DNA from 3 places in the Streptomyces roseofulvus genome. Region 2 is predicted to be linked to each of the others. Evidence: riboswitches for the same ligand, from Rfam matches in the RefSeq annotation. Region 2 holds a riboswitch; each other region holds the start of a gene.
What was found. Region 2 has a riboswitch for cobalamin ahead of ABFY03_RS25210 (ribonucleoside-diphosphate reductase subunit alpha). Riboswitches for the same ligand answer to the same signal wherever they lie in the genome.
Positions count from the first base shown of each region.

Region 1: another riboswitch for cobalamin. It lies ahead of ABFY03_RS05085 (energy-coupling factor ABC transporter permease); the one in region 2 lies ahead of ABFY03_RS25210 (ribonucleoside-diphosphate reductase subunit alpha).
Region 3: another riboswitch for cobalamin. It lies ahead of cobN (cobaltochelatase subunit CobN); the one in region 2 lies ahead of ABFY03_RS25210 (ribonucleoside-diphosphate reductase subunit alpha).

Region 1 is NZ_BAAAWE010000001.1:1,104,712-1,112,405, reverse strand. Features, by position in the region: gene ABFY03_RS05120 (FAD-dependent oxidoreductase) at 1-424, opposite strand, end outside; gene ABFY03_RS05115 (PadR family transcriptional regulator) at 555-1,094, opposite strand; gene ABFY03_RS05110 (FAD-dependent oxidoreductase) at 1,144-3,168, opposite strand; gene ABFY03_RS05105 (hypothetical protein) at 3,405-3,830, shown strand; gene ABFY03_RS05100 (ATP-binding cassette domain-containing protein) at 3,862-4,704, opposite strand; gene cbiQ (cobalt ECF transporter T component CbiQ) at 4,701-5,450, opposite strand; gene ABFY03_RS05090 (energy-coupling factor ABC transporter substrate-binding protein) at 5,457-5,813, opposite strand; gene ABFY03_RS05085 (energy-coupling factor ABC transporter permease) at 5,813-6,508, opposite strand; cobalamin riboswitch at 6,538-6,731, opposite strand; gene ABFY03_RS05080 (PTS-dependent dihydroxyacetone kinase phosphotransferase subunit DhaM) at 6,960-7,367, opposite strand; gene dhaL (dihydroxyacetone kinase subunit DhaL) at 7,364-7,694, opposite strand, start outside.
Region 2 is NZ_BAAAWE010000001.1:5,412,761-5,420,454, forward strand. Features, by position in the region: gene ABFY03_RS25195 (tetratricopeptide repeat protein) at 1-813, shown strand, start outside; gene def (peptide deformylase) at 881-1,531, shown strand; gene ABFY03_RS25205 (ribonucleotide-diphosphate reductase subunit beta) at 1,600-2,613, opposite strand; gene ABFY03_RS25210 (ribonucleoside-diphosphate reductase subunit alpha) at 2,613-4,985, opposite strand; cobalamin riboswitch at 5,119-5,263, opposite strand; gene ABFY03_RS25215 (GNAT family N-acetyltransferase) at 5,304-5,807, opposite strand; gene mctP (monocarboxylate uptake permease MctP) at 5,897-7,522, opposite strand; gene ABFY03_RS25225 (DUF3311 domain-containing protein) at 7,519-7,694, opposite strand, start outside.
Region 3 is NZ_BAAAWE010000001.1:3,956,008-3,963,701, reverse strand. Features, by position in the region: gene ABFY03_RS18205 (cobalt-precorrin-5B (C(1))-methyltransferase) at 1-479, opposite strand, end outside; gene ABFY03_RS18200 (cobalt-precorrin-6A reductase) at 492-1,220, shown strand; gene ABFY03_RS18195 (serine hydrolase) at 1,259-2,830, shown strand; gene ABFY03_RS18190 (precorrin-2 C(20)-methyltransferase) at 2,834-4,318, opposite strand; gene ABFY03_RS18185 (precorrin-8X methylmutase) at 4,324-4,959, opposite strand; gene ABFY03_RS18180 (cobalamin biosynthesis protein CobG) at 4,962-6,194, opposite strand; cobalamin riboswitch at 6,271-6,408, shown strand; gene cobN (cobaltochelatase subunit CobN) at 6,447-7,694, shown strand, end outside.

The DNA.
Region 1 (7,694 bases), 4.3 Mb from region 2:
TGCCCTCGACGAGTTCGATCCGCGGATCGGCGAGCACCCGCTGCCGCACCAGCCACTCCAGCTGGGGCCGCGGGCCGCTGTAGAAGTGCGCCGAGGCGGGCAGTCGTGTGAACCACTGGCCGGCCTGCCACTGCACCATGTCCGAGGGCATGCCGACCCTGGGGGCGCCCAGCTCCCGCAGCTCGTCCACGAAGCCGGGCAGCAGCTCGTCGAGGGCCTGCTGGCCGCCCGCGACGAGCACGTGCAGATGCCGCCCCTGCGGCACTCCGGGCCGGGCGTCCGGCCCCTCCGGCAGCCGGTCGCGCTCGACGACCGTGACCCGCTCCGCGTGCTCCGCGAGGACCCGCGCCGCCAGGAGCCCGGCGAGACTTCCCCCGATGACCACCGCGTGACGTGTCCCGCGGCGCCCCAACTCGTCGGCCATGCCCGACCTTTCCCTCGTGGACCATGAAAGTACCGACCAGTATCCACGCCGGAGGGGAAGGCGCACCGGCGCGCGCCGGGGGCGGAAGGGCGCGAACGGGCGCGCAGGAGTGCGGCGGCGGGCCGTCCCGTCAGTCCTCCGGCCCCAGTTCCTCCAGCGCGGCCGTCAGCCACTCCACCCAGAACCGCTCCAGGTCGATGCCGCCGCGCAGCACGAGGTGGCGCAGCCGGTCGGGCTCGGTGGCGCGCCGCTCGGCCGGGAAGTCCCGCTGCTCGATGAGGCGGTACTCGTCGAGCTGGGCCCGGTGCAGGGCGAGATGCCGCTCCAGCTCGGCGCGCAGACCGGCCGAGCCGACCACGGCCGCGGCCCGCATCCGCAGCAGCAGCGCGGACCGCAGCGGCTTCGGGTCCTCGGCCGCGCCGACCCACTCCCGCAGGAACTCCCGACCGGCGGGGAGCACTTCGTACTCCTTGCGCTGCCCGCGCACCGGCACCGGGGTGGGCAGGGCGCGGATCTGCCCCGCCTCCTCCAGACGCCCCAGCTCCCGGTAGATCTGCTGGTGCGTGGCCGACCAGAAGTAGCCGATCGACTTGTCGAAGCGGCGCGTCAGTTCGAGGCCGGAGGACGGCTTCTCGAGCAGCGCGGTGAGGATCGCGTGCGGGAGGGACATGCTCGCATCCTAGGTTCGGGCCGCGCGCCGTTCGGGCGGGGTCGGCGGGTCAGAGCGTGGCGGCCAGCCGGGTGCCCTGGTCGATGGCCCGCTTGGCGTCCAGTTCGGCGGCGACGTCCGCCCCGCCGATGAGGTGCGCCGTGCGGCCGGCGGCGACCAGCTCCTCGTACAGGCTCCGCTGGGGCTCCTGGCCGGAGCAGAGGACGACGGTGTCCACCGGGAGCAGCTGCCGCTCGCCGTCGACGGTGAGGTGCAGGCCCTCGTCGTCGATCCGGTCGTAGCTCACGCCCGCGACCATGGCGACACCGCGGTGCTTGAGCTCGGTGCGGTGGATCCAGCCGGTGGTCTTGCCGAGCCCGGCGCCGACCTTGGTGGTCTTGCGCTGGAGCAGGTGCACCTGGCGGGGCGGCGCGTTCCGCTCGGGCGCGCGCAGACCGCCCCGGTTCTCGTAGGAGGTGTCGACGCCCCACTGGCGGAAGTACGTCTCGGGGTCCTGGCTCGCGCCCTCGCCGCCGTCGGTGAGGAACTCGGCGACGTCGAAGCCGATGCCGCCGGCGCCGATGATCGCGACCCGCTCGCCGACCGGCGCGCCGTCGCGGAGCACGTCGAGGTAGCTGACGACGCTCGGGTGGTCCTGGCCCTCGATGCCGGGGCTGCGCGGGGTGACGCCGGTGGCGACGACCACCTCGTCGTAGCCGTCGAGGTCGGCGGCGGTGACGTGGGTGCCGAGGCGGACGTCGACGCCGTGCTCGGCGAGCTGCACGCGGAAGTAGCGCAGGGTCTCGTCGAACTCCTCCTTGCCGGGGACCCGCTTGGCGACGTTCAGCTGGCCGCCGATCTCGGCGGCGGCGTCGAAGAGGGTGACGGAGTGGCCGCGTTCGGCGGCCGACACGGCGCAGGAGAGGCCGGCCGGCCCGGCGCCGACGACGGCGATCCGCTTGGCGAGCCGGGTGGGGGAGAGGACCAGCTCGGTCTCGTGGCAGGCGCGCGGGTTGACCAGACAGGAGGTGATCTTGAGGCTGAAGGTGTGGTCGAGGCACGCCTGGTTGCAGCCGATGCAGGTGTTGATGGTCTCGGCGCGGCCGGCGGACGCCTTGTTCACGAAGGCCGGGTCGGCGAGGAAGGGCCGGGCCAGCGAGACGAGGTCGGCACGCCCGTCGGCAAGGATCTCCTCGGCGACCTCGGGGGTGTTTATGCGGTTCGAGGTGACGAGGGGAACGCTCACCGCGCCCATCAGCTTCTTCGTCACCCAGGTGTAGGCGCCGCGCGGCACGGAGGTGGCGATGGTGGGGATGCGGGCCTCGTGCCAGCCGATGCCGGTGTTGATGATGGTCGCGCCCGCGGCCTCGATCTCCTTGGCGAGCCGGACGACCTCCTCCAGGGTGGAGCCGCCGGGGACGAGGTCCAGCATGGAGAGCCGGTAGACGACGATGAAGTCGGGGCCGACGCGCTCGCGGATCCGGCGGACGATCTCCAGCGGGAAGCGGACCCGGTTCTCGTAGGGGCCGCCCCAGCGGTCGGTGCGGTGGTTGGTGGCGGCGGCGATGAACTCGTTGATGAGGTAGCCCTCGGAGCCCATCACCTCGACGCCGTCGTAGCCGGCCTCCTTGGCGAGCTCGGCGCACCGGGCGTAGTCCTCGACGGTCTGCTCGACCTCGGCGTCGGTCAGCTCGTTCGGCACGAAGGGGCTGATCGGCGCCTGGATGGCGCTGGGCGCGACGAGGCCGGGGTGGTAGGCGTACCGCCCGAAGTGCAGGATCTGCATCGCGATCCTGCCCCCCTCGGCGTGCACGGCGTCGGTGATCATCCGGTGCTCGGCGGCCTCCTCGGCGGTGGTCAGCTTGGCCCCGCCGTCCCAGGGCCGGCCGGCCTCGTTGGGCGCGATGCCGCCGGTGACGATGAGGCCGACGCCGCCGCGGGCCCGCTCCGCGTAGAAGGCGGCCATCCGCTCGAAGCCGTGCTCGGTCTCCTCCAGGCCGACGTGCATCGAGCCCATGATCACCCGGTTGGGCAGAGTGGTGAAGCCGAGGTCGAGCGGGCTGAGCAGATGCGGGTACGGGGTCGTGGCCGTCACGGGGCGCCTCCTCGCGCAGGGATCGTCGGATCCTGTTGTACGGGGCGCGCCCCTGCTTATGCAACTAGTTGCAGAAGGTTCGGGGTGTGATGGTTACTACTCGGTAGAGACGGCTTCCCCGGCTTGCCCAGGCTGGGGCCCATGGTTGGGACGCTCACGCACGAGGGCGGCGCCTTCGTGAACGTCCGGCACTTCGACTCGCCGCGCCGCACACGCACGCGTATCGCCGGCTCGACGTGAAGCGGTTCCGCCTCCCCGCCGTGGACGCCAGCGACCGGGACCTCCTCGCCGCCCTCATCGCGCACGAGCAGTTCCGTGACGACTACGCGGGCGGCGGGGTGGACCCCGACGGCACCCGCCACGGCGAGTACGGGATCCGGCACGTCACCCCCGAGGCGTACGAGCCGATCGGCCGGCAGCGGGCCACCCGCCTCCCGGAGACCTGGGCCGAGCAGTACGGCGCCCTCCCCGGCCCGCTCGCCGAGGCCCTGCGCCGCCAGGCGTACGACGCCCTGACGGAGGCGGACGCCGTCCACCACCTGAACGGCCTCGGCGAGGAGGAGCACCACGACTGGGCGAGCGTCCACGGCGAGTTCCACGAACTCGTCGTCGTGGACCGCCGGGCCGGGCGGCTCACCCTCCTGGTCGCGGCCGACGACTGAACCGCCCGGCCCGCCCGGTCACCTCACCCGCTCACCCCACCCGGTCCAGCAAGAGGTCCAGGTCCTCCGCCGTCCGCGGCGCCGGTACGCCCTCCGGGAGCAGTCCCTGCGCCCGCAGCAGCCGGCCGACCGAGACCGCCCAGGGGCGCCGCAGCCGGGCGGCGTCGAGCAGTGCGTCGTCGGCCAGCAGCTCGGCGGCCGGGCCGGTGCGCAGCCCGGCGGGGGAGAGCACGGCGGCCTCGTCCGCCCACCGCAGCGCCAGATCGACGTCGTGCGTGGCCATGACCACCGTCGTGCCCGCCGCCCGCAGCCGCTCCAGGGTCTCCAGGAGCCGCTCCTGCCCGTGCGGGTCGAGCCCCGCCGTCGGCTCGTCCATGACCAGGACCCGGGGGCGCATCGCGACCGCGCCCGCGATCGCCGCCCGCTTCCGCTGCCCGTAGGACAGCAGATGCGTCGGCCGGTCCGCGAGCGCCGTGATGTCCAGCGCCTCCAGCGCCTCCGCGACCCGGAGCCGCACCTCCTCCTCGGCCAGCCCCAGGTTCATCGGCCCGAACGACACGTCCTGCGCCACCGAGGCGGCGAAGAGCTGGTCGTCCGGGTCCTGCACCACCAGCTGCACCGAGGTCCGCAGCCGGGTCAGCCCCTTCCGGTCGTACGCCACCTCCTCGCCGTCCAGGAGGAGCGTTCCCGCCCCGGGGCGCAGCCCGCCGCTCAGCAGCCGCAGCAGCGTCGTCTTCCCGCCGCCGTTGCGTCCGAGCAGCGCGACCGCCCGGCCTTCCGTCACCGCGAACCCGACGTCCGTGAGGACCGCCGGCCCGTCCTCGTACGCGAAACCGGCGCGCACCAACTCCACGACCGGGGTGGGGGTCGTCATGGCAGGAACCTTTCCAGTACGAGGGTGAGGGCGACGAGCCCCGCCAGGAGACCGCCCGTCGCCGCGAGGAAGGGGCGGGAGACGGGCGCCCCGGGCAGCAGGACCCGCAGGGTGCCGTCGTAACCGCGCCCGGCGAGCCCGCTCTGCAGCCGCTGCGCACGGTCGAAGGCGCGCACGAACGACGTCGCGCCCAGCCCGGCGAGCGACCGCCAGACGGCCGCCCGGGTCGTCGCCCCGAGCCGCGCCGCCTGCGCCTGCCGCACCTTCGCCTGAGCGTCCAGGAGCAGGAAGACGATCCGGTACATCACCAGGGCCACGTCCACCACCGGCGCCGGCACCCCGGCCCGCACCAGGCGCGGCAGCACGTCCGACACCGGCGTGGTGAAGGCGAACAGCAGCACCCCCAGCGAGGCCGACGCCGTCCGCAGCAGCAGCTCCCCGGCGTGCACCGGACCGTCCGGGGCCCAGGCCACGGCGCCCCCCGGCCCGCCCACCGCGAACAGCAGCGGCACGGCGCCCGTGACGCAGAAGCCCAGCGGGACCCGGAAGGCCCGCCACAGCTGCCGGCCCGGCACACCGGCCGGACCGAGCAGCACGGCGAGGGTCGCCGCCGCGACCAGGAGCGCGCCCGGCCACGGCGGCAGGCACACCGCGCAGATGGTCAGACCGAAGCCGAGGGCGGCCTTCTCCGAGGGATGGCGGCGGCGCCAGCGACTGCTGTGCGCCGCCGCGTCGATGGGCAGCATCGGCGGCTACGCGTCCGTGTCCGCGTCCGGCGCGGACGGCGCACCCTCCGCACGGGCCGCGGCCCGCTCCTCGCCCTGCCGCCGGCCGCGCCGCAGCCCGAAGTAGTAGGCGAGTACGCCGGCGCCCAGGGCCGCCTGCAGCGAGAACAGCGCCGACTCGATCTCGCCGGACGGCGGCTCGTACAGCGGGCTGAACCAGGGCTCGTAGTCCGGCTCGATCTCCGTGATCGCCGTCTCCGCCTCCCCGTCGGCGCCGGTGAACGGCTCCTCCTTGTGGTCGCCGAGACCGAGCGCCAGCGGCAGCACCGCCAGGGCCGCCACCAGCGCCAGCAGCAGGGTGTTGATCTTCGCGTTCCGGCTCATCACGCCGCCGCCTCCTCGTGCCGCTTCGGCTCCGGCCGGGCGAGCACGCCGAGCCGCAGCAGGTCCCCCTTGCTGGACTGCGTGAGCAGCCGCATCACCAGGACGGTCAGCAGCCCCTCGCTGACGGCGAGCGGTAGCTGCGTCACCGCGAAGATCCCGCCGAACTTGGCGAGGGACCCCGCCACGCCGCTGCCCGGGTCGGGGAACGCCACGGCCAGCTGGACGCTGGTCACGCAGTACGTCGACAGGTCGGCGACGAACGCGCCGAAAAACACGCCCACCATCAGCGGCGCCCCGAACCGCCGGAACAGCAGGTACGTGCCGTACCCCGCCCACGGCCCGACGATCGCCATCGAGAACGCGTTCGCCCCCAGCGTGGTCAGCCCGCCGTGGGCGAGCAGCAGCGCCTGGAAGAGCAGGGTGATGGTGCCGAGCACCGCCATGATGGGCGGCCGGAACAGGATGGCGCCGAGCCCCGTGCCCGTCGGATGGGAGCAACTCCCCGTCACCGACGGCAGTTTGAGAGCGGACAGGACGAACGTGAAGGCGCCGGAGGCGCCGAGCAGCAGTGTGGACTCGGGGTTGGCGCGCACCTCGCGGGTGAGCGCGCGGACGCCGTGGACGACGAACGGAGCCGATGCGACGCCCCAGGCGGCCGCGTGGACGGGGGGCAGATACCCCTCGGCGATATGCATGATCGGGAGACCCTCTCCAGCACCTCGTGGATGGACAACGCGCCCTGGCCGGTCTCCTGGCTGACGGTAGTGACGCCCGACTCCGCCTTCCCACCCCACGACGGTCTCCCGCGGCGGCGCAGTGGCTTCCCCGGAGGGATGGAGCCGGACCTCCCGATCACAGTGGCGAGGGCCGCACCGGTACTGCACCGGTTTCCCGAACACCAAGGCGCTGCGACATTAGTGTGTTGACCTGCTTCATCACAATGCGGGGTCGGTCACGTGCGCTGCGGAGTCCCCGCGGTCCCGTCGTCGAACCGGTCGTCGGCTCCCGTCGCCGGGCCCGTCGCCGGACCCCGTTGTCAGACCCCCGCACTAGCGTGGACGTGTCCAAGTGCGTTGCTGCTGCTCGGACGACGAGGGGCGCCCCCGGCGGCGTGGAACCCAGCCGGAGGCGCCCCGTCGGCAGCCGTCAGACCTTGCGGTAGGCGTACGCCTCCGAGGCCGCGGCCGCCACGGCGTCGAGATCGCCGCCCGCGCTCGCCGTCACCAGGGCGGCCACCGCGCCCTCCACGAAGGGGGCGTCCACGAGCCGCGTGCCCTCCGGGAGTTCGTCACCCTCGGCGAGGAGGGCCTTCACCGTGAGGACCGCGCTGCCGAGGTCGACCAGGACGGCCACCCCGGCCCCCGCGTCGACGTCCTGCGCCGCCGCGGCGATCAGCGCCGCGCTCGTGCCGAGCCCACCGTCCGGGCCGCCGCCGGCCGCCGCGACCGGCGCCAGGTCCCCGCCGCCGGCCAGCCCCCGGGCCAGCTCCGCCACCGCCGCCGCGACGGCCGCGCTGTGCGACACCAGCACGATCCCCACCCTGTCCCCGCTCATCCGGCCGTCACCTCCGCCAGCGCCGCGAACAGCAGCGCCGAGGACGTCGCCCCCGGATCCTGGTGCCCGACCGACCGTTCACCGAGATAACTGGCCCGGCCCTTGCGCGCCCGCAGCGGGACGGTCGCCAGCGCGCCCTCCTCGGCGGCACGCGCCGCCGCCGCGAACGACTCGCGCAGGCCCGCGACGGCCGGCGTCAGCGCGTCCAGCATCGTCTTGTCGCCCGGCACGGCCCCGCCGAGCTGCCCGACCGCGGCGACCCCGGCCTCCAGCGCGTCCGCGAGCTCGTCCCGGGTGACCTCCCCGGCGTCGCCGAGCGCCTTGCCC
Region 2 (7,694 bases):
CTGCTCCACAAGTTCCGGCACGACTGGGAGCAGGCCCGCGCCGCCGGACTGCGGGCCGTGGCCCTGCTCGACAAGGAGACCGGCGCCCCCGACTGGTGGAACGTCGGCATCGCCGCCACCGCCCTCCAGGACTGGCCGCTGGCCCGCCGTGCCTGGCAGGCGTACGGCCTGAAGGTCCCCGGAGCCTCCTCCGCCACCGGCGAACCCGCCGGGATGGAGCTCGGCAGCGCCGCCGTGCGGCTCTCGCCGGAGGGCGAGGCCGAGGTGGTGTGGGGCCGCAGGCTCGACCCGGCCCGCATCGAGGTGCTCTCCATCCCGCTGCCGTCCTCCGGCCGCCGCTGGGGCGAGGTCGTCCTCCACGACGGCGTCCCGAACGGCGAGCGGACCACCACCGCCGGCCCCTCCTACCCGGTCTTCGACGAGATCGAGCTGTGGGCCCCGTCGCCCGTCCCCACCTGGGTCGTCCTCCTGGAGGCGGCCACCGAGGCGGACCGGGACGCCCTGGAGCAGCTGGCCGCCGAGGCGGGCTTCGCCGCCGAGGACTGGTCGTCGTCGGTACGGCTCCTCTGCCGGGCCTGCTCCGAGTCGACCATGCCCAGCGCCGAGGGCGAGGGCGACCACGTCGACCCGCACGACCACAGCGAGCCCGGCCACCCCGGACCGCTCGGCCACCGCTCGCCCGGCGAACTGTGGGTGCCCGAGCGCGAGTGCGGCATCGCCGCCCCGGCCGACCTGGTCCGCGGCCTCCTCGACGGCTGGGTCGCCGACAGCCCCGACAGCCGGGAATGGCGCGATCTCGAAGAGGTCTGCTGAGCCTTCCGCCCCGGCCCCGTAGGCTGTCCCCTGACGGAATCGGGTTTTCAGGAAGGCGCGGCGGCACATGGCGCAGCAGGAGACGGGCGAGCAGATCTTCACGGGCTACGCCCTGGACGACGACGGCTACATCGTGGACACGGAGGACTGCGAGGCGCGCGAGCTCGCCCACCGTGAGCGCGGCACCTCCCGTCCGATCACGGTCGTCGGCAACCCGGTGCTCCACCACGAGTGCAAGGACGTCACCGAGTTCGGCCCCGAACTCGCGGCGCTGGTCGACGACATGTTCGCCAGCCAGAAGACCGCCGAGGGCGTCGGCCTCGCCGCCAACCAGATCGGCGTCGGCCTGAAGGTCTTCGTCTACGACTGCCCCGACGACGAGGGCGTCCGCCACACCGGCCACGTGGTCAACCCGGTGCTCCAGGAGCTGCCGGCCGACCGCCGCCACCTCGACGACTCCAACGAGGGCTGCCTCTCGGTCCCCACCGCCTACGCGGAGCTGGCCCGTCCGGACTTCGCCGAGGTCCACGGCCAGGACCTGCACGGCAACCCCATCAAGGTCCGCGGCACCGGCTACTTCGCCCGCTGCCTCCAGCACGAGACGGACCACCTGTACGGCTTCCTGTACATCGACAAGCTCTCCAAGCGCGACCGCAAGGACGCCCTCCGCCAGATGGCCGAAGGCACCCCGCGCTACCCGGTCGTCCCCAACGACTGACCGGCCCCGGCCACGCCGAAGGGCCCCGCACTCGTGGAGTGCGGGGCCCTCTCGCGTATCCGGACGGCCTAGAAGTCCTCGTCCAGGTCGACCGTGCCCTCGACCGCCACCTGGTAGGCGGACGGGCGGCGCTCGAAGAAGTTGGTGAGTTCCTGGACGCCCTGGAGCTCCATGAAGGCGAACGGGTTCTCGGAGCCGTAGACCGGGGGGAAGCCGAGGCGCTGGAGGCGCTGGTCGGCGACGCACTGGAGGTACTCGCGCATCGACTCGGTGTTCATGCCCGGCAGGCCGTCGCCGCACAGGTCGCGGCCGAACTGGAGCTCCGCCTCGACGGCCTCCTTCAGCATGTCCGTGACCTGCTGCTGGAGGGCGTCGTCGAAGAGCTCCGGCTCCTCCTTGCGGACGGTGTCCACGACCTCGAAGGCGAAGTTCATGTGCATGGTCTCGTCGCGGAAGACCCAGTTGGTGCCGGTCGCCAGGCCGTGCAGCAGGCCGCGCGAGCGGAACCAGTAGACGTACGCGAAGGCGCCGTAGAAGAACAGGCCCTCGATGCAGGCGGCGAAGCAGATCAGGTTGAGCAGGAAGCGGCGGCGGTCGGCGGCCGTCTCCAGCTTCTCGATCTTCTCGACGGAATCCATCCACGTGAAGCAGAACTGCGCCTTCTCGCGGATGGAGGGGATGTTCTCGACGGCCGCGAAGGCCGCCGCCCGGTCGTCCGGGTCGGGCAGGTAGGTGTCCAGGAGGGTCAGGTAGAACTGGACGTGCACGGCCTCCTCGAAGAGCTGACGGCTCAGGTAGAGCCGCGCCTCGGGGGAGTTGATGTGCTTGTAGAGCGTCAGGACCAGGTTGTTCGCCACGATCGAGTCGCCCGTCGCGAAGAACGCGACGAGCCGGCCGATCATGTGCTGCTCGCCGGGGGTGAGCTTGGCGAGGTCGGCGACGTCCGAGTGGAGGTCGACCTCCTCGACGGTCCAGGTGTTCTTGATGGCGTCCCGGTACCGCTCGTAGAAGTCCGGGTAGCGCATCGGGCGGAGCGTCAGCTCGAAGCCCGGGTCCAGGAGGTTCTTCTTCTCGGTACTCATCACTGGCAGGCCTCGCAGGACTCGGGGTTCTCAAGGGAGCAGGCGATCGCGTCCGCGTCGGGGGTCGCCTGCTGGACGGGGATCGGGGCTGCGGCCTGGGCGGCGCGGGCGATCCGGGTCGCCGGGCGGGAGCGCAGGTAGTACGTCGTCTTCAGGCCCTGCCTCCAGGCGTACGCGTACATCGACGACAGCTTGCCGATGGTGGGCGTCTCCATGAACAGGTTCAGGGACTGCGACTGGTCGAGGAACGGCGTGCGCGCCGCGGCCATGTCGATGAGCCCGCGCTGCGGGATCTCCCAGGCCGTCCGGTACAGCTCGCGCACCTCGGCCGGGACCCAGCTGAAGCCGGCCACCGAGCCGTTGGCGTCGCGCAGCGCCTCGCGGGTCTGCGCGTCCCACACGCCGAGCCGCTTCAGCTCGGCGACCAGGTACGAGTTGACCTGGAGGAACTCGCCGGACAGCGTCTCGCGCTTGAACAGGTTGGAGACCTGCGGCTCGATGCACTCGTAGACGCCGGCGATCGAGGCGATCGTCGCGGTCGGCGCGATGGCGAGGAGCAGGGAGTTGCGCATGCCGACGGCGGCGATCCGCTCGCGCAGCGCCGCCCAGCGCTCCGGCCAGTTCAGCTCGACGTCGTAGTGGTCGGGGTGCAGCACGCCCCGGGCCGCGCGGGTCTTCTCCCAGGCGGGGAGCGGGCCGTTGCGCTCGGCGAGGTCGGCGGACGCCTCGTACGCGGCGAGCATGATCCGCTCGGCGATCTTCGTGGACAGCGCCTTCGCCTCGGCGGAGTCGAAGGGCAGCCGCAGCTTGAAGAAGACGTCCTGGAGGCCCATCGCGCCCAGGCCGACCGGGCGCCAGCGGGCGTTGGAGTTCCCGGCCTGCTCGGTCGGGTAGAAGTTGATGTCGACGACCCGGTCGAGGAAGGTGACGGCCGTGCGGACCGTGTCGTCCAGGCGGGCCCAGTCGATGCCCTGGATCTCGGGGTGGACGAAGGCGCCCAGGTTGATCGAGCCGAGGTTGCAGACGGCCGTCTCGCCGTCGTTCGTGACCTCGATGATCTCGGTGCAGAGGTTGGAGGAGTGGACGACCGTGCCGGGCTCCGCGGTCTGGTTGGCCGTACGGTTCGAGGCGTCCTTGAAGGTCATCCAGCCGTTGCCGGTCTGGGCCAGGGTCCGCATCATCCGGCCGTACAGGTCGCGGGCCGGGATGGTCCGGCGGGCCAGGCCCTTCGCCTCGGCGGCGCGGTAGGCGGCGTCGAACTCCTCGCCCCACAGGTCGACCAGCTCGGGCACGTCGGCGGGGGAGAACAGCGACCACTCGGCGTCGGCGTCGACCCGGCGCATGAACTCGTCCGGGATCCAGTGGGCGAGGTTCAGGTTGTGGGTGCGGCGGGCGTCCTCGCCGGTGTTGTCGCGGAGCTCCAGGAACTCCTCGATGTCCGCGTGCCAGGTCTCCAGGTAGACGGCGGCGGCGCCCTTGCGGCGGCCGCCCTGGTTCACGGCGGCGACCGAGGCGTCGAGCGTCTTCAGGAACGGCACGATGCCGTTGGAGTGCCCGTTGGTGCCGCGGATCAGCGAACCGCGCGAGCGGATCCGCGAGTAGGAGAGGCCGATGCCGCCCGCGTGCTTCGACAGGCGCGCGACCTGGTGGTAGCGGTCGTAGATCGAGTCCAGCTCGTCCTGCGGGGAGTCCAGGAGGTAGCAGGAGGACATCTGCGGGTGGCGGGTGCCGGAGTTGAAGAGCGTGGGGGAGGAGGGCAGGTAGTCGAGCCGGCTCATCAGCCCGTACAGCGCCGCCACCTCGTCCAGGGCGCGGACCGAGTCGTCCTCGGCGAGGCCGGCCGCGACCCGGAGCATGAAGTGCTGCGGGGTCTCGATCACCTTGCGGGTGATCGGGTGGCGCAGCAGGTAGCGGGAGTACAGCGTCCGCAGGCCGAAGTAGCCGAAGCGGTCGTCGGCGGCCGGGTCGATCAGCGCGTCGAGGCGGGCGGCGTGCCGCGTGACGAAGTCGGCGGTGCGGTCGGCGATCAGGCCCTCGCGGTGGCCGGTGGCGACCGAGGCGGAGAAGGAGACCGCGCCCTGCCCGGCCGCCTCCTCGGCGATCGTGATCGTGAGCAGGCGGGCGGCGAGCCGGGAGTAGGCCGGGTCCTCGGAGATGAGACCGGCGGCGGCCTCGGTGGCCAGTTCGCGCAGCTCCGCCTCGTCCGAACCGGCGTGCCGGCCGCGCAGCGCGGCGGCGGCGACCCGGCCGGGGTCGGTGTCGGTGAGGTCGGCGGTGAGGTCGGTCAGGGTCCGCAGCAGTACGGTCCCGGGGCCGTCGCTCTCGATCGCGGCGGCCTCGGCGGCTGACGGACCCGCAGGCGCGATGGTCACGTGGGGGCTCTCCCTCGCTCGGCCCGGGGCCACGGCGGGGGAGGGGCGGGCGGGCGCATCCGTACGCGCGGAAGCGCCCGCGTCCACCGGCCCATTCCGCGAGGCCCGGACGTCGTCGGCACCCGGAACGGACGGACCGGGCGCACTGCGCGCAGGTGCTCGGACTCGCCGCGTGCGGAAAGGGCACGAAGCACACCGTTGCGGGACAGTTCCGGATTCGCACCGGATTCCCCTGCGGCGACAGCGAGGACGAGCATACATGTGGGGGGCGCCGATCGCGGCACCCCCCACATGTTGTGTCCCCGGTCGCTCCCGTCGTCAGAGTTCCAGGGCGAGGACGAGCAGCGGCGAGAGCCCGGGCACCGGGCTCCAGTCCCGTTCGGGCAGCCGGGTGAAGCCGATCCGCCGGTAGATCCGGTGCGCTTCGGCCATCCGGTCCTGGGTGGAGAGCACCAGCCGGGAGCAGCCGTCGAGGGCCCGGGCGCGTTCGACGCAGGCCCGGACGAGCGCCTCGCCGACCCCCCGGCCGCGGGCCGCGCGGGCGACGGCGAGGAGCCGGAACTCGGCCTCGCCCGGGCCGGCGATGTCCGCCCACTCGCCGCCGCCGGCGGTGAAGGTCACCCCGCCGAGCAGCCGGCCGTCGCCGTCGACGGCGACCAGCACCTCGGCCTCGACGGCCCGCCGGGCCACGTCCTTCATCACCGGCAGGTAGTCGTCGTCCTCGCCGAAGGTGAGGTGTCCGTCGTCGAGGTAGGCCCGCGCGGTGATCTCGCCGAGTTCCTCGTACTCCTCGGGCCGCACGGCCCTGATCGTGAAGTCCATGCGGGGCAGTCTGCCGGGGCGGACGGGCGAGGGCCCGGGGTTTTCCGCCCCGGGCCCTCGCCGTCGTCCGTCTTCTCCGTACCGCCGGATCAGTGCGTCCCGGCCCCGACCTTCGGGAGCTCCGTGCTGACCCCGGCGTCGCCTGCGTCGGCCGTGTAGTCGGACGGGGAGGTCTCGTCGACGCCCTCGGGTGCCTTGACGGCCTTGAGGACGAAGGTGAGGACCACCGTCACCACGACGTTGAGGACGAAGGCGGTGAGACCGATGTAGCCGATCTCGCCGATGCCGGGGATCTCGGCGGAGGAGCCGCCGAAGTGCTTCTGGGTCGGGCTGGCGACGCCGTACGCGGCGGCGGTGCCGTAGACCATGCCGACGGCCCAGCCGGCGAGCAGCGCCCAGCGGTGGAACCAGCGGGTGAACAGGCCGCCGACGAGGGCCGGGAAGGTCTGCAGGATCCAGATGCCGCCGAGCAGCTGGAAGTTGATCGCGACGGTCTTGTCCATGGTGAGGACGAAGGCGAGCGCGCCGACCTTGACCAGCAGCGAGACCAGCTTGGAGACCTTGGTCTCCTGCTCCGGGGTGGCGTCCTTCTTGAGGAAGTCCTTGTAGATGTTGCGGGTGAAGAGGTTGGCGGCGGCGATCGACATGATCGCGGCGGGGACGAGCGCGCCGATGCCGATCGCGGCGAAGGCGACGCCCGCGAACCAGTCCGGGAACATGTTCTCGAAGAGCTGCGGGATGGCGAGCTGGCCGTTGGCGACCTTGACCCCGGCGGCGATCGCCATGAAGCCGAGCAGCGCGAGCAGGCCCAGCATCAGCGAGTACAGCGGCAGGATCGTGGTGTTGCGGCGGATGACCTCGCGGCTCTTGGAGGACAGGGTCGCCGTGATCGAGTGCGGGTACATGAAGAGCGCGAGCGCCGAGCCGAGCGCGAGCGTCGCGTACGTCCACTGGCCGGCCTCGCCCGGCACCAGGGCGCCGCGCGGCTTGTCGGTGGCCGGGTTGACCGTCGCGTACGCCTCGCCGGCCTTGGCGAAGATCTCGTCGAAGCCGCCGAGCTTGATCGGGATGTAGATGATCGCCACCGCGATGACGAGGTAGATCAGGGTGTCCTTGACGAACGCGATGAGCGCCGGGGCGCGCAGGCCCGAGGAGTAGGTGTACGCGGCGAGCACGCCGAAGGCGATGAGCAGCGGCAGGTCCTTGATGAACCAGTGGGTGTTCTCGCCGCCGCCGACGCCCATCACGTCCAGGACGGCCTGGATGCCGACGAGCTGGAGCGCGATGTACGGCATCGTGGCGAGGATGCCGGTGACCGCCACCGCGAGCGACAGGCCCTTGGAACCGAAGCGGCCGCGGACGAAGTCGGAGGTGGTGACGTATCCGTGCTTGTGCGAGACCGACCAGAGGCGCGGCAGGAAGGTGAAGATCAGCGGGTAGACCAGGATGGTGTACGGGACGGCGAAGAAGCCGGCCGCGCCCGCCGCGTAGATCGCGGCGGGGACGGCGACGAAGGTGTACGCCGTGTAGAGGTCGCCGCCGAGCAGGAACCAGGTGACCCAGGTGCCGAACGAGCGGCCGCCCAGGCCCCATTCGTCGAGGCTGTTCTCGTTCTCGGCCTTGCGCCACTTGGAGGCGAGGAAGCCCATGACCGTGACGGCCAGGAAGAAGAAGACGAAGACGCCGAGCGCCACGCCGTTGACGCCGTCCTTCATCGCGCGTCACCTCCCTTGCGGGCGCGCTGGTCGCGCTGCCACAGCTTGTACGCGACCATCGTGAGCGCGGTGGAGACCAGCACCCAGAGCATCTGGTACCAGTAGAAGAACGGGATGCCGGCGAAGAGGGGTTCGACCTTCGCGTAGGAACTCACCCAGAGCATCGCCACGA
Region 3 (7,694 bases), 1.5 Mb from region 2:
TCCACGGAGATCGTGATCTCGACGTCGCCGGGCGCCCCGTGTGCCGCCGCGACCTTCGCCACGTGGGCGCGCATCAGCTCGCGCGGCACCGGGTTGATCGCCGGCTCGCCGACCTCCAGCGGGAGGCCGGGGAGGGTGACCGTGCCGACGCCCTCGCCCGCGCGGAAGACCACGCCGGAGCCCGCCGGGAGGAGCCGTACCGTCGAGCGGATCACGGCGCCGTGGGTGACGTCCGGGTCGTCGCCGGCGTCCTTCACCACGGCCGCCATGGCCGCGCCGCCGGTCAGGGACTCCGCCGTCAGCGCGAAGGACGGCGTCTGGCCCTTGGGCAGGGTGATCGTCACCGGGTCCGGGAAGTCGCCGGTGAGCAGGGCGGTGTACGCGGCGGTCGTCGCGGCCGTCGCGCAGGCGCCGGTCGTCCAGCCGGGCCGCAGGCCGGTGTGCTTGAGTTGGGCCTCGCGCCCGCCGCCGGTACTCACGAAAAGGCTCCCATGCACGTACTCATTCTCGGAGGGACGACCGAGGCCCGCGCCCTGGCCGGCCTGCTGCACCCCGGCACGCGGGTGACCAGCTCCCTCGCGGGGCGGGTCGCCGCGCCCCGGCTGCCGGCCGGGGAGGTCCGGATCGGCGGGTTCGGCGGGCCGGACGGGCTCGCCGCGTGGGTGCGGGAGCACGCCGTGGACGCGGTCATCGACGCCACCCATCCCTTCGCCGAGCGGATCAGCTTCAACGCGGCCCGGGCGGCCGCCACCGCCCATGTTCCCCTGCTGGCCCTGCGCCGCCCCGGCTGGGTCCCGGGGGAGGGCGACGACTGGCGCGACGCGGGCTCCCTGGAGGAGGCGGCCGGGGCGCTGGAGGGGCTCGGCGACCGGGTGTTCCTGACCACCGGCCGGATGGGCCTCGCGGCCTTCGCGGACCGCCCGGAGTGGTTCCTGGTGCGGTCGGTGGACCCGCCGGACGCCCCGATGCCGGCCCGGACCGAAGTCCTCCTCGACCGGGGGCCGTTCACCCTCGACGGGGAGCGGGAGCTGATCGCCCGTCACCGCGTCGACGTCCTGGTGACGAAGGACAGCGGCGGCGCCGCGACCGCCCCCAAGCTCACCGCCGCCCGCGAGGCGGGCATCCCGGTCGTCGTCGTCCGCCGCCCCCCGGTCCCGCGGGGCGTACCGGCGGCGGCGGCGCCGGAGGAGGCCGCGGAGTGGGTGCGGGGCCTGGGCTGACGTCCGTCGGCGCGACAGACGACCCCGCCCGGCGTTCAATGGGAGGCGTGGCTACCGTTCGCTGGCTTGTCGCGACGGGGCTGGCGGCGCTGCTCGGCGCCACCGCGCTCGGGCCGAGCCCGAGTCCGAGCCCCGGCCCCACGCCCCCGCCGAACCAGCCCCCGCCCGAGCTCGACGCCGCCGAGGTGCGGCGGGCCGTCGACCGGCTGGACGGGGTGGTCGAGGCGGCCATGAGACGGACCGGCGTCCCGGGGGTCGCCGTCGCCGTCGTGCACGACGGGAAGGTGCTGCACCTCAAGGGCTACGGGGTGCGGAAGGCGGGCGAGAACGCCGCCGTCGACGCCGACACCGTCTTCCAGCTGGCCTCCGTCTCGAAGCCGATCGCCTCCACGGTCGTGTCCGGCGCGGTCGGCGTCGACGGCTGGTCGCGGCCGGTCGCGCCGCACGTGCCGCGCTTCGCGCTCAAGGACCCGTGGGTGACCTCGCACGTCACCGTCGCGGACCTCTTCGCGCACCGCAGCGGGCTGCCCGACCACGCCGGCGACCTGCTCGAAGACCTCGGCTACGACCGGGAGTACATCCTGTCCCACCTGCGGTACGAGCCGCTGGCGCCGTTCCGCGCGAGCTACGCCTACACCAACTTCGGCCTGACGGCGGCCGCGCAGGCCGTCGCCGACGAGAAGGGCGTGCCGTGGGAGAAGCTGGCCGAGGACGTCCTCTACGGACCGGCCGGGATGGACGACACCAGCTCGCGGTTCGAGGACTTCGAGAAGGCGGGCGACCGGGCCTGGGGGCACGTGAAGGAAGGCGGGGAGTGGAAGACGGAGTTCGTCCGCGACCCGGACGCGCAGTCCCCGGCGGGCGGGGTCAGCTCCTCCGCCCGTGACATGGCGGTCTGGCTGCGGCTCCAGCTCGCGAACGGCGAGCTCGACGGGAAGCGGATCGTCGGCGCCGACGCCCTGGAGCGCACCCACTGGCCCGAGGCGGTGGCCGGCCCGCCGCGCGCCCCGGCCGCCCGCACCGGCTTCTACGGCCTGGGCTGGAACGTGAGTTACGACGACGCGGGCCGGCTGCGGCTCTCCCACACGGGCGCGTTCGCCCTGGGCGCGCACACCAACGTGACGATGCTGCCCGGCGAACAGCTCGGCATCGTCGTCCTCACCAACGGCTCCCCGGTCGGCGTCGCCGACGCCGTCGCCCTCGACTTCTTCGACATCGCGGAGACCGGCGAGGTCAGCCGGGACTGGATCCCGCTGGTCGACGCGGTCTACCAGCAGCAGGCGGACGAGGGCCGGTCGGACACCGACTACGCCCGCCCGCCCGGGAACGCCGCGCCCGCGCGGGACGCGGACGCCTACGCCGGCACGTACCGCAGCGACTACTACGGCCGGGCGGAGGTGGTGGCCGGGGACGACGGGACGCTGACCCTCCGGCTGGGGCCCGAGCCCCAGTCGTACCGCCTCGCGCACTACGACGGCGACGTGTTCAGCTTCGAGACCCGCGGCGAGAACGCCGTCGGCCGCACCGGCGTCACCTTCGCCGCGGACGGCGAGTCCTTCACCGTCGAGTACCTGGACGGCGAAGGACTCGGGACCTTCACCCGCGGCTAGCCGTCAGCCGTACCGCCGCGGGGTCCAGGTGATCGTGCGGCCGTCGCCGCGTTCGACCGCCCGGGTCTGGGAGGAGCCGATGAGGAGCAGGGTGCGCATGTCGACCTCGGAGGGCTCCAGGGTCTTCAGGGTCACCACCCGGACCGACTGCTCGGGGCCGCCGACGTCGCGGGCGACGACCACGGGGGTGTCGGGGGAGCGGAGCTCCAGCAGGAGGTCGCGGGCGGCGGCGACCTGGTGGGTGCGGGACTTCGAGCCGGGGTTGTAGAGGGCGAGGACGAGGTCGGCCTCGGCGGCGGCGCGGAGCCGGGCCGCGATGACGTCCCAGGGCTTGAGCCGGTCGGAGAGCGAGATCGTCGCGTAGTCGTGGCCGAGGGGCGCGCCGGCCGCGGCGGCGGCGGCGTTGGCGGCGGTGACGCCGGGCAGGACCCGGACGGGCACGTCCGCGTACGCCGGTTCGCAGGCGACCTCCAGGACGGCGGTGGCCATGGCGAAGACACCGGGGTCGCCGCCGGAGACGACCGCGACCTTGTGGCCGCGCCGGGCCAGGTCGAGGGCGAACTCGGCCCGCTCGGACTCGACCTTGTTGTCGGAGCCGTGCCGGATCTGGCCGGGGCGCAGGACCGGCACCCGGTCGAGGTAGGTGGTGTAGCCGACGAGGACGTCGGCGTTGACGAGCGCGCCGCGCGACTCGGGGGTCAGCCAGGGCGCGCCGGCGGGGCCGGTGCCGACGACGGTGACCTCGCCGCGTGCGCGGACCGGGTTGGCCTGGTCGATGCGGGAGGGGAGGACGGCGACGGAGAAGTACGGGACGGTCTCCGGGTCCACGTCGGCGAGGCGGTCGGTGCGCTCGCCGGCCATGAAGGCGCGCTCCACGTACCGGGCGTCGTCCAGCCGGCCGGCCCGCTCCAGGGCGCGGCGCACGGCGGGGAAGGTGCGGCCGAGCTTCATGACGACGGCGGAGTCGGTGCCGGCGAGGCGGGCGGTCAGCTCGTCCTCGGGGAGGGTGCCGGGGATGATCGTGAGGACCTCCTCGGCCTCGCACAGCGGCTCGCCGAGGCGGGCGGCGGCGGCGCTGACGGAGGTGACGCCGGGGATGACGGTGGTGTCGTAGCGGTCGGCGAGCCGCTTGTGCATGTGCTGGTAGGAGCCGTAGAAGAGCGGGTCGCCCTCGGCGAGGACGGCGACCGTGCGGCCCGCGTCGAGGTGGGCGGCGAGCCGGGCCGCGGCTTCCTCGTAGAAGTCGTCGAGGGCGCCCCGGTAGCCGCCGGGGTGGTCGGTGGTCTCCACGGTGAGCGGGTACATCAGCCGCTCCTCGATGTGGTCGTCGCGGAGGTGGGGGGCGGCGATGGAGCGCGCTATCGAGCGGCCGTGGCGGGCCGAGTGGTAGGCGACGACGTCGGCCTCGGCGATGGCCTTCACGGCGGCGAGGGTGAGGAGGTCGGGGTCGCCGGGGCCGAGGCCGACCCCGTACAGCTTGCCCTTCACTACGGTCACTGCTGGATCTCCGGTTCGTGCGCGAGGGCGTTGAGGGCGGCGGCGGTCATGGCGCTGCCGCCGCGTCGGCCGCGGACCACCAGGTAGTCGAGGCCGAGGTCGTTGGCGGCGAGGGCGTCCTTGGACTCGGCGGCGCCGATGAATCCGACGGGGATGCCGAGGACGGCGGCGGGCTTGGGCGCGCCCTTGGCGATCATCTCCAGGAGGTGGAAGAGCGCGGTGGGGGCGTTGCCGATGGCGACGACGGAGCCTTCGAGGCGGTCGCGCCACAGTTCGAGGGCGGCGGCGGAGCGGGTGGTGCCCAGCTCGGCGGCGAGGGCGGGCACGGCCGGGTCGGAGAGCGCGCACAGCACGTCGTTGTCGGCGGGCAGCCGCTTGCGGGTGACGCCGGAGGCGACCATCTGCGCGTCGCAGAGGATGGGGGCGCCGGCCTGGAGGGCGGCGCGGGCGCGGGTGACGACGCCGGGGGAGTACGCGAGGTCGCGGACGAGGTCGGTCATGCCGCAGGCGTGGATCATGCGGACGGCGACGGTGGCGACGTCGGCGGGCAGGGCGCCGAGGTCGGCCTCGGCGCGGATCGTGGCGAAGGAGCGGCGGTAGATCTCTGCGCCGTCTTTCTCGTACTCGTACATCCTCAGCTCTTTCTCGTACGGGCCGCCGCCACGGCTTCGGCCAGGGCGGTGCGGGGGACGGGCGCGCCGTCCAGCAGGTAGGTGCCGGAGTCCCGGGCGGTGACCTCGATCCAGGTGCCGTGCGGGTGGCCGCAGCGGCGCTCGCAGCCGGAGTAGTGCACGGGCAGCGGGCCGCCGGGCGCGCGGGCCGCGTCGGCCCGGACGTCGGCGAGGGACTTGGCGCAGCCGGGCAGGCCGGTGCAGGCGGTGACGCCGGCGCCGGGGGCGGCCGGGTCGGTGATCAGGCCGGCCGTCTCCAGCGCGGCGAGCCGGGAGCCGTGCGTCCCGACGGCGACGACTCCGCGCCACGGGGTGAGCCGGAGCTCGGTGGCGCCGTCGGCGAGCGCCCGCAGCCGGCCGGCGGTGAGCCGGCCGAGCGGGGCGAGGACGTGCAGGGCGTGCGCGCCGAGCGGTCCGGGCGCGGGCGGCGGGGTCCCCGGGGAGGAGAAGGGGGGTACGGGCTCCGCGGTGATCGCCGCCTCGTGCAGGGCGGCGGCCCAGTCCGGGAGGTGCCCGGGCGGGAGTTCGCGCGGGCGCCAGGCGCCGGTGGCGGCGGCCGCGGCGGCGTCGAGGAAGGCGAGGGCGCAGGCGAGTGCGGCGGGGACGGCGTCGGCGGCGGGCAGCCGGAAGGTTCCGGAGCAGGTCGCCAGGAGGGCGGCGCCGTCCGGGGCTGCGATCAAGGTCACATCGCCGCCGAGTCCGGCGACGTCGCCGCGGCCGTCGTCGAGGACGAAGAGGAATCGGCCGGAGAGGGCCGCCGCGCGGGGTTCGGCGCAGAGTGCCCGGTCCAGGGCGCGGGCCCACAACTGCACGTCGGCGTGGCCGAGTCCGTCGAGTCCCGCGGCGGGGGAGGCGACGATGTTCCGGACCCGTTCGTGGCTGGGGGAGGGCAGCAGGCCGGCGTCGTCGAGGAGCGCGGCGAGTGCGGCGTCGCAGCCGTCGCGGAGACCGCGCAGCTCGGCGTTGCCGCGCGAGGTGACGGAGAGGCTGCCGTCGCCCAGGGTCTCCGCGGCGTCGGCCAGGACGAGCGCCTGACGGTGCGTCAATCGCCCGGCGGGTAGCCGGAGTCGGGCGAGGAAACCGTCGGCGGCGGCGTGCAGCCGGAGCGCCCCCGGGCACGCGTCGCCTCGGTCCCGTATGCGAGGTTCGCCCGGTTCGGGCGGGCTGGGCGGGGTCGGCGGCATGGCGGCGAGCATACCCACGGGGAACCGGGCGGCCACCGAGTGTGATCCGGCCGACTCTCCGGACCCCTCCGGCCCGCCGACGCCACGCTCTACTATGCAGATCGGCATGGGGTCCCAGGACCCCGGGGAGGAAGCCCGGTGAGAATCCGGCGCGGTCCCGCCACTGTGAGCCCGAGCCGGCGACGGCCCGGGTGAGTCAGGAACTCCCCGCCGACCACGACCACCCGGGGCGCGGAAACCCCGAGGAAGGGCCTGAGCCTCGCCATGCTCCTGCTGCTGTCGCACTCCGACACCGACCTGCTCAGCGCCCGCGCGGCCGGGGGGCCGGTGGAGTACCGCTTCGCCAACCCCTCCCGGCTCCCGCTGGCCGACCTCCCCGCCCTGCTCGACGGGGTCGAGCTGGTCCTGGTCCGCCTGCTCGGCGGCGTCCGCTCCTGGCAGGAGGGCCTCGACGCGGTCCTCGCCACCGGAAAGCCGGTCGTCGTCCTCAGCGGCGAACAGGCCCCCGACGCCCAGCTGATGGCCTCCTCCACCGTGCCGGTCGGCGTCGCCACCGAGGCGCACGCCTACCTCGCCCACGGCGGCCCCGCCAACCTGGAGCAGCTGGCCCGCTTCCTCTCCGACACCGTCCTCCTCACCGGCCACGGCTTCGAGGCTCCGGCGCCCGCCCCCACCTGGGGCCCGCTGGAGCGCACGGCCCGCGCCACCGACGGCCCGACCGTCGCCGTGCTCTACTACCGCGCCCACCACATGAGCGGGAACACCGCCTTCGTCGGCGCCCTCTGCGACGCCCTCGAGGACGCCGGCGCCCGGGCACTGCCGCTGTACGTGGCCTCCCTGCGGGCCCCGGAGGAGGAGCTGCTCGCCGTCCTGCGCGGCGCCGACGCGATCGTCACCACCGTCCTCGCCGCCGGCGGCACCAAGCCGGCCGCCGCCCAGGCCGGCGGCGACGAGGAGGCCTGGGACGCGGGCGCGCTCGCCGCGCTCGACGTGCCGGTGCTCCAGGCGCTGTGCCTGACAAGTGCGCGCTCCGCCTGGGAGGAGAACGACGAGGGCCTGTCGCCGCTGGACGCGGCCAGCCAGGTCGCCGTGCCCGAGTTCGACGGCCGGCTCATCACCGTCCCGTTCTCCTTCAAGGAGATCGACGAGGACGGCCTGCCCGCCTACGTCGCCGACGCCGAGCGCGCCGCCCGCGTGGCCGGCATCGCCGTCCGGCACGCCCGGCTCCGGCACATCCCGAACGCCGAGAAGAAGCTGGCGCTGGTCCTCTCCGCGTACCCGACCAAGCACTCCCGCATCGGCAACGCCGTCGGCCTCGACACCCCCGCCTCCGCCGTCGCCCTGCTGCGCCGGCTGATCGCCGAGGGATACGACTTCGGCCCGGCCGAGGAGCTGCCCGGCCTGGTCTCCGGCGACGGCGACGAGCTGATCTACGCCCTCATCGAGGCCGGCGGCCACGACCAGGACTGGCTCACCGAGGAGCAGCTGGCGAAGAACCCGGTCCGCATCCCG